One region of the Rhodococcus sp. OS5 genome, then DNA from elsewhere that is predicted to be linked to it. Evidence: riboswitches for the same ligand, from Rfam matches in the RefSeq annotation. Region 1 holds a riboswitch; each other region holds the start of a gene.
What was found. Region 1 has a riboswitch for cobalamin ahead of metE (5-methyltetrahydropteroyltriglutamate--homocysteine S-methyltransferase). Riboswitches for the same ligand answer to the same signal wherever they lie in the genome.
Positions count from the first base shown of each region.

Region 1 (2,171 bases):
ATGTCGAACCAGTTCAACGATCGCTTGAACTCGCTGTTCGAGACTGCCGACTTTCACGTCACCAACGCGATGGTCGTTCGCGGCATGACCGAGTTCGGCTGCCGTATCTCGACGCCGTACCTGTCGCAACTGCGCACCGGCGTCCGAACCAATCCGTCACCCGAAGTGGTTGCCGCCCTCGCCCACTTCTTCAAGGTCAATCCGGACTACTTCTACGCCCCGTCCGATCACACTCCGCCCGCGATCTCAGGTGGCGAGGCAGACCTCTCCCTCCTCGAACAGCTGCACAACGTGCGCCTGCGGAACCTCACCTCCCGTGTCGTCGACCTCTCACCGTCTTCACAGGATCTGCTTGTCGAAATGGCGGAGAATCTACGGTCCTCCGAAAATCTTCCGCGCGTACCACCGGACTCGAATTCCTACATGTCACGCGCATAGCGCCCTTCGCCGACTCTCCTTGACTGCTCAGGGAGGGTTGGCCTTATGCTGGTCGATGCAGCTGGTTCGCCCGGCACGGTCATGAGGAGCCCCGAAGACCGGTCCCGGCGTCGAAGCTCCGTCAGCGCAAGCTGTCGGGGTGAGAGGGAACCCGGTGAAAATCCGGGACTGTCCCGCAGCGGTAAGCAGGAACGACCGCCGTTCATGTGCACTGGGCATCCGCCTGGGAAGCGACGGCCAGTAGGTTCGATCCAACTCGATCGAGTGCCCGCGAGTCCGAAGACCTGCCGACTGTGTCGGGCACGCCGTGCCCGACGGTCCACCGCCTCGTGGAATGGGCGTGTAGATCTCCATCGGACCTCGTGTGCGGTGCGGGCAGTGCTGCCCGCTGAAACTCGGGGTCTCGTGAGGTGTACCCGTCTGCCGGCAGTGGCCATCAATGCATTGGCAATCTGGAGAAACTCCGTGACAACAACATTCACTTCGACCGTGCTGGGCTCACCGCGCATCGGTCCTCATCGAGAACTCAAGCGGGCAACCGAAAGCTACTGGGCAGGGCGCATCGACGCCGACGCCCTGCAGGCTGTCGCCCGTGACCTCCGTCGGCAGGGCTTGGCCGACCTCCGTGACCTGGGCATCGACTCCGTCCCGGTCAATACCTTCTCCTTCTACGACCAGATGCTCGACACCGCAGTTCTTCTCGGCGCGCTGCCCGACCGCGTCGCGTCGGTCGCCGATCCGTTGGACCGCTACTTTGCCGCTGCCCGTGGGACGGACACCATCGCGCCGCTCGAAATGACGAAGTGGTTCGACACCAACTACCACTACCTGGTGCCGGAGATCTCGCCGTCCACCACGTTCGCACTCGACCCGTCCAAGGTCTTGTCCGAACTGGCAGAAGCACTTTCCGACGGTATTGCAGCCCGCCCGGTCGTCATCGGACCGGTCACCTTCCTGCTGCTCTCGAAGGCTGTCGGCACCGACGAGCCGCTGCTCTCGCGACTCGACGAACTACTCCCCCTCTACGCGGATCTACTCGGTCGGCTCGCGAAGGCCGGTGCGAGCTGGGTTCAGCTCGACGAACCGGCCCTCGTAGGCGATCGCACCGACGAGGAAATCGAAGCGGCACGCGCTGCGTACGAACAGCTTTCAGCGCTGTCCGAGCGGCCGTCGATCCTGTTGGCGTCGTACTTCGGTTCGCTGCGTGAGGCGCTGCCCGCGCTTGCGTCCACCGGCGTCGAAGGATTTGCCGTCGACCTGGTGGCCGGTCAGGATTCGATCGGCTCCGTCCCCGAACTCGCCCGCAAACTGGTCGTCGCCGGCGTGGTCGACGGACGAAACATCTGGCGGTCGGATCTGGATTCGGCACTGAGCACGTTGGGTGCTCTGTTGGGCAGCGTGGATAATCTTGCCGTCTCCACATCGTGCTCCCTGCTGCACGTTCCGTACACTCTCGACGCAGAAGCCGATGTCGACAAGGCCCTGCGCTCGTGGCTCGCGTTCGGCACCGAGAAGGTCAAGGAAGTAGTAACTCTCGCAACCGCTCTCACACAGGGCCGGGAGTCGGTGGAAGACGAGTTCGCTCTGGCACGAGCGGCCGCGTCGACCCGCAAGGACGATCGCAGACTCAATGATGCGAGTGTTCGAGGCCGTCTGGACGCGGTGCTGAACTCGGCGACCGGTCGCGCGCCCGCCGCCGAACGTCGCGCTGCCCAGGACGAACTGCTTTCTCT
Region 1 is NZ_CM166368.1:5,036,053-5,038,223, forward strand. It holds gene ACVZUB_RS23415 (helix-turn-helix domain-containing protein) at 1-438, shown strand; cobalamin riboswitch at 520-744, shown strand; gene metE (5-methyltetrahydropteroyltriglutamate--homocysteine S-methyltransferase) at 904-2,171, shown strand, end outside.

Region 2 (2,171 bases), 2.6 Mb from region 1:
CCACCGCGGTCGAGATCTGCGAGCACCAGCACGGTCGGGTCTCGATCGAGCACACTCTCCCAACCGATTTCGGGCCAATACTGCTTGTTGTCGTCGAAGGCGTTCTTCGCACCCACCGCGTCGGTCATGATTCCCGGTGCACCGCAGCACCCGGCGAAGTACGGAGTCTTCGTGGCTGCGTACCACCACGCCAGCGTCACGTCCTCAGCTCCCAGTGCCGCCGTGGCGGTGGCCGCGCGATCCTTCAAACTCTCGGTGAGCTCGACACCTTTGTCCTTGGCATCGAACAGTGTTGCCACGTCGTCGATTTCGTCGTACAAGTCGTCGAGCGTGAGGGCCTTGCTCTGCTCGGCATCCTGACCGGTGCACTCGCTGGGTGACTGATATGTCGCGACACCGAGGTCGGTGAACTTGATCCGGTCGGCGATGCCCTCCGAGGTGAACGTGTAGTTGAACGTCGTGTAGACCATGTCCGGTTCGCGTTCGAGGACACTTTCGAATGACGGGAACTCGGTGTCGAACGCCTGGACCTGACCACGCGCCTCGCGCAGTTCTGGGAGGACATCGTCATCGCTCATGGCGTACCCGGCCATCCGGTCCTGCACTCCCAGCGCGAACAGCATCTCTGCTGCAGGTTGATTTACCGCGATTGCCCGTTCGATCGGTCGCTCCACCGTGACGTCTCGGCCACAGTTCTGGACTGTCACGCGCGATTGTTCGGAAGAGTTGGATTGTCGGGCAGCACTGTCGTCGGAGGAGCAGGCAACCAACGACGCGCTCAACAGGGCAGCGACGGCGGCGGCGGGTAGGCGAAGTCTGGACAGACGCATGGAATCTCGTTCTCGCAGGGGCTCGTTCGCGGAGCCCGTTACCGTGTGAACAGGCGCCTGTTGACCCCTGCTGCCAGCCGGTATTCGGACTCGAGATCGCCCCACCCGAGCGCCTTCCCAGATTCTCATCCAGTGGCGTAAGCCCGGGCGGTCACCCTCACCGCTGCGCGTCAGTTCCGGATTCACACCGGATTCCCTGACCCCCTGTGTGGAGGTCCGCTGGCACAGAGGAACTTATCACCGCAGTGCACCGCCGGTCAGGTCGGCTGGTGTGAGGCAATCAGATCTCGATGGCCAGGTCGTCGATGTCGGTGAGGGTTCCGCCGTCGGCGAGGATGCGCTCGTAGTTCTCGCGTCGACGGAGGTCGATTTCGGTGTTGCTGACGCCCTCCTTCCAATATCCGAATATCGCGACGTCGTTTTTGTCGAGTCCGACGGTCGATCGAAAGTGCTTCCGGATTGCGCGCATCTCGTTGCGTTCACCGGCGCCCCACACGACGTAGCTCGCGGGATTGGCGAGCTCGCGTGCTCGTACCGCCAGTGGGCCGTCGGGCTCGGCCGGATCTGCGCTCACGCGGTGAAGCTCCAGGCCGGGGAGGGCGGGCAGTTCGGCGAAGGCGACCTCGTCATCTGTTGTGACCCAGCCGATTCCGACGACGTCGGTAGGCAACTGCTCGATGATCGAGTGCAATGCGGGTATTGCGGTGCCGTCCAGAAAAAGTGCGATACGTCGACCAGGAACATCAGGGATCAAGAAGTGTGGCCGCGGACCGGTGAGGCCGAAGGTGTCACCGACGGCCAACGCTGCTGCCCACCTCATCATCGGACTGGTCTGTCCGTGCAGGACCACATCGACGACGATCGATCCGCTCGCTGAATCGTAGGAACGCACCGTGTACACGCGCGAAGCGTCGTCGAAGGCCGGCCCGAGATTCATGCGTACGGTCACATTCGGGCGTGACCAGGTCGGATCGTCGGTCGACTCCGTCAAACGAGCCGTGATCCGCAGCAGGTGATCGCTCGGTCGCTCCAGTGCTTCGACGATCGCGAGAACGTCGTTGAGTCCGCGATTGTGGTCAGCGGTCCGTAGGACGGTCGTCGGGGGAGTTGTTGTGCGCGAGGCGTCTGCATGTGTCATCGACTGTGCTCCTGGATCGGGTTTTCGGGATGCCGCCAGGTTAGTGCTACCTAAGTCGAGCGAGTTGTCCAGAAGTGACATCTGATTACCTGAATGATTCGGGTCTCGAAACGACGCGGTTGAGCGAGTGGTGCCGGCGCTGCTACCGTGCCTGTGATGTCCATACGCCGCTGTTCTCTCGCTTCCGGCCGTGCACTGCGCAC
Region 2 is NZ_CM166368.1:1,261,603-1,263,773, forward strand. It holds gene ACVZUB_RS05815 (ABC transporter substrate-binding protein) at 1-830, opposite strand, end outside; cobalamin riboswitch at 889-1,069, opposite strand; gene ACVZUB_RS05820 (siderophore-interacting protein) at 1,111-1,968, opposite strand; gene ACVZUB_RS05825 (hypothetical protein) at 2,125-2,171, shown strand, end outside.
Region 2: another riboswitch for cobalamin. It lies ahead of ACVZUB_RS05815 (ABC transporter substrate-binding protein); the one in region 1 lies ahead of metE (5-methyltetrahydropteroyltriglutamate--homocysteine S-methyltransferase).

Region 3 (2,171 bases), 2.5 Mb from region 1:
AACACCAGCGGCCGATCGTCGGCTGCCTTCTCGGCCCGGACGAGATCGCAGAGGAGATCGACCCACTGCTCGTACCGGACGCCGGCGGGATCGGCTACGACGGTGTCGCCGTACAGCGGAAGGTCAGGGAAGAGGACTTCGGCTCCGAGTTTCACGCCGATCCCGGCGAACGGCCACAACGCGCCCGAGTAGCCGCCGGCGCCGTGGATGCCGAGAACACGAACCGGCGCGTCTGGAACCACGGCCCGTGCGACGTGGACGGTGTTGCCGTTCCACTCCCACCACGTCGGGGTCGGCGCCGGCATGTGGTCGGTGTACCGGTCGGGCATAAACTTCGAGTAATCGGCGCTGGTCACCTACACAATTCTCGGTATCGGCGTCGCGGCTGACAACTCGCATCGGAGGACCGTGTCGACTCGGCGGAAAAGGCCCTCCCAGCAGCGCTCGAGGGCTACCTACGACGCGATCCTGGAGGCAGCTACTCGCGTTTTCGCTTCGGAAGCCATGGCAGCGACCACCAACCGGATCGCTGACGAAGCAGGGGTGTCGGTGGGCTCGCTCTACCAGTATTTCGGCGACAAGTACGAGATCCTCTCGGAGTTGGCGAACCGTCACGTGAGTGCTGCGCGGGAGAGTTTTGCGCTCTGCCTTGCCGACATCGTCGAGCGTGAGCTCACCCCGGACGAGGCCGTGAGGATGTTGGTGGAGTGCGCGGTCGAAGTGAACAGTAAGCCGCGAGAGTTCTTTCACCTGCTCTACGATCAGGTTCCGCGTACGCGTGAGCTCATCGAGCAGGTCGAAGGAATGAATCGGCAACTGGTACTGGGTTTTTCGGATTACTTGCAGAGCCGCGGTTTCAGTGCGGAGGATGCGTTGCTGACATCGCGGCTGACTGTGACTGCCGTGGACAGCCAGGTGCATCGGGTTGTGCTGGAATCGGATTCACCCGAAGAACTTCGAGTGCGAACGGAAGCCGTCGTGCGGCAGACGAGATCGATGATCGCGTCGGAATCCTGATCCGGTGTGCGGAATGGTGACCACAGTCCGTTATGGTTCTGACGTCATCATCGAGGTAATGGGAAGTCGGTGCAATTCCGGCGCGGTCCCGCCACTGTGAGGTCGTCCCTGCGTCGACCGTAGCCAGATACCACCCTCGTTGACGTTGTGTCATGCCACGAGGATGGATCGGTCACACCATGAATGCTGTTGGCGGAGCTCTGTCTCCACCTACCCACCTGCCTCCGCCGAAGGCGGGTGCGCCGCGAGGACGGCTCAGTCCGGGTATCGTGCTGCCCGCTCTGCTGGTCGTCACCGTGCTCTCTGCTGTGTGCGCGTTGGCATTCGGATCCGAGATGCTCCCCGTGTCCACTGTGGTGGACGTGGTGCACTCGCGCTTCGGAGGCCCACCCGTCACGCGTTCCGAACTTGCGATCGTGTGGGGGATCAGAGCACCTCGGGTACTGCTCGGTCTGGCCGTCGGCGCTGGTCTTGCCGTCGCCGGCGCGGTGGTGCAAACCCTCGTCCGTAACGCTCTTGCCGATCCCCACCTGCTGGGAGTGTCGTCCGGCGCGAGTGTCGGTGCCACCGCCGTCATCACCACCGGACTGTTCGCCGGCGCGGGAGTGTGGGCGCTCAGTTTCGGCGCGATGATCGGGGCGTTGGGAGCTGCGATTCTCGTCTTCACCATCGCGACGCTGCAAGGCGGTATCACTCCACTGCGATTGGTTCTGACCGGCACCGTTACCGCATCCGCCCTGTCGGCGATCGCGAGTTTTCTGGTGCTGCGTACCAATGATTCCCAGGCCGCGCAGTCCGTATTGTTCTGGCTCCTGGGAAGTTTGGCCGGGGCATCCTGGGACAAGTTGTGGGCGCCGGTCATCGTTGTGTTCCTGCTGACGGCAGCGGTGTTCGCCCTGCACGGTTGGCTGGATGCGCTGGCGGCCGGACCGGACGTCGCGGCTTCGCTCGGTATTCCCGTCCGAACCCTGCGAAACGTGCTGTTCGGCGTGCTGGCAGCGTTGGTCGGCACGATGGTTGCAGTGTCCGGCGCGATTGCCTTCGTAGGCTTGGTCATACCGCACGTCACACGCATGCTCGTCGGAGCCAGACATCGAGTGGTGTTACCGGCGGCAGCACTGATCGGCGCGTCCTTCCTGGTGTGGGTCGACGTC
Region 3 is NZ_CM166368.1:1,147,553-1,149,723, forward strand. It holds gene ACVZUB_RS05280 (alpha/beta hydrolase) at 1-356, opposite strand, end outside; gene ACVZUB_RS05285 (TetR/AcrR family transcriptional regulator) at 409-1,017, shown strand; cobalamin riboswitch at 1,034-1,169, shown strand; gene ACVZUB_RS05290 (FecCD family ABC transporter permease) at 1,287-2,171, shown strand, end outside.
Region 3: another riboswitch for cobalamin. It lies ahead of ACVZUB_RS05290 (FecCD family ABC transporter permease); the one in region 1 lies ahead of metE (5-methyltetrahydropteroyltriglutamate--homocysteine S-methyltransferase).

Region 4 (2,171 bases), 2.9 Mb from region 1:
ATGCCCCAGAATGGCAAGCAGCGCAGGCACAGCGGTCAGCGACAGGACGGCCGCGCTCAATACTGCGGCGATCGCGCCGAAGCCCAGAGACCGGATGACGGCCTGGGGGAATACGAGCATGCCGCTGAACGCACAGATCAGCAGTAGACCTGAGAACATGACGGTGCGACCCGCCGTCAGAACTGTCCGCTGAGCAGCCGCTCCCGGGTCCGAGCCCGAATTCAGTTCTTCACGGAACCGACCGACCACGAACAGTCCGTAGTCGATGGCAAGTCCCAACCCGAGAAGAGAAGCGACGTTGATCGAGAACGAGGACACATCGGTGATCAGCGTGAGGATTCGCAGAACGGCCAAAGCGCTCAGGACACTGAGTACACCCACGAACACGGGCACGGCAGCGGCGACGATGCCGCCGAAGATAAAGACCAACAGCACCAGAGTGATCGGAATGGCGATGGCTTCGGCGACCACCAGGTCCTTCTCGAGCTTGGTGTTGAATGCGACGCCGACGACGGTGTTACCCGCGAATTGTGCCTCGGCACCTTCGACTTCGAGCTTCGGCAGGAGATCGGCGAAAGTGGCGGGCGTGACGCCCGAGTCCGGTGCCAACGTGATCGCAACGGCCGCCATGGATCCGTCGTTCGAGAGCAGGCTGGCCTTCGCTGCGGCGTCTGTTCCCCAATACGATTTCACCGAAGCGGTCGGCACTTCGGTTTTGAATTGGTCGACGGCGGCTGTCACTGCCGGCCCGATGTCGTCCAGAGTCTTGCCGTCCGTGGGCGAGTAGATCGCGATGATGTCCGGGGTCTGCGGTCCGAGATTGTCTTCGATGATGTCGGCGACCTTCGCGGAGTCGCTGCCCGGATCGATGAAGCCGCCCTGGCTGAGCTTGCCGAACACTCCGAGTCCCCACACCCCACTGATGAGAACTATCAGAACCGCGAGGCTCAGTACCCACCATTTCCGGGCGACGACGGTTTGGGCCCAGCGTGTCATGTATCAACTCCGGTGTGTGGGGGCGTCTGGCCAGATCGACTGTAGTGGGCGTTTGGTCTTGAATCGGAAACGTCATGCATACTGCTCGAAGCACTTGCAAGCCACGCGTGTGGGGGAAGCCGGTCCGAATCCGGCGCTGACCCGCAACGGTAGGTCGATTCTCGGTAGTCACCGAGTGTCGGCAAGCCCGATTACCCGCCGCGCGGTGTGCGACATCCATTCGTCGTGGTCTACGAAAAGGAAGTCCAGCAGGAGCTCTGGCCGAGGATCAGCGTGCGGGCGGAGTTGTCTGTCGGATTCTCATTCGTGGCTCAGAGCCCTTACGAGGTCCCCGTGTCACTTCAGTTCTCCCCGTCCCGCGCCGCCGCTGTTCTCATCGCGGTCGCCTTGGTTTCGGCAGGTTGTTCCAAAGGTCAGGAATCAGAGTCGGCGTCTGCTGCGGAATCCTTCGCACAGCCGGTGTCCGTGACCAACTGCGATCGCGAGATGACCTTCGATTCGCCGCCGCAGCGCATCGTGTCTTTGAACGGACACGTCACCGAAGCCCTCATCGAGATCGGCGCGGGTGATCGGATTGTCGGGCGGGCGTACAGCGACAACCCGCCAACTGCCGAGACCGCCGATGTATTCAACAAGATTCCCAGCCTTTCCGATACGTTCCCCAGCATGGAGCAGGTCCTCGACGTCGATCCGGACTTCGTGGTCGGAGGAATGACCAGTGCCTTCAACGAGAAGCAAGGCCGTTCCCGAGACGCTTTCGGCGAGCGCGGAATCAACACCTTCCTCTTCTCGGAATACTGTGGCACCGGTTTCCCCGACATCGGATTGCTCGAGAACGACTACACGCAACTCGGTCGAGTCCTGGGCGTCGAAGATTCCGCCCGCGAGGTCGCAGAGGAGATCAGCGATGGTCTCGATTCCGTCCGCGCTTCGGTCGGAGACGCGGCGCCGGTACCGACCTTCTTCTACGACAGCGGTGACCAGGTTCCGACGACCATCGGCGGAGTCGGCGTCGGTCAATTGGTCGCGGAATACTCCGGCGTCTCGAACATCTTCGCCGAAGGGACAAAGCCCTACATCGACGCATCGTGGGAAGCTGTTGCCGAGCGTGCACCCCAGGCAATCGTGGTCATCGACTACGGCGACAAGACCGCCGAGCAGAAGATCGACTTCCT
Region 4 is NZ_CM166368.1:2,126,671-2,128,841, forward strand. It holds gene ACVZUB_RS09840 (MMPL family transporter) at 1-996, opposite strand, end outside; cobalamin riboswitch at 1,068-1,213, shown strand; gene ACVZUB_RS09845 (ABC transporter substrate-binding protein) at 1,330-2,171, shown strand, end outside.
Region 4: another riboswitch for cobalamin. It lies ahead of ACVZUB_RS09845 (ABC transporter substrate-binding protein); the one in region 1 lies ahead of metE (5-methyltetrahydropteroyltriglutamate--homocysteine S-methyltransferase).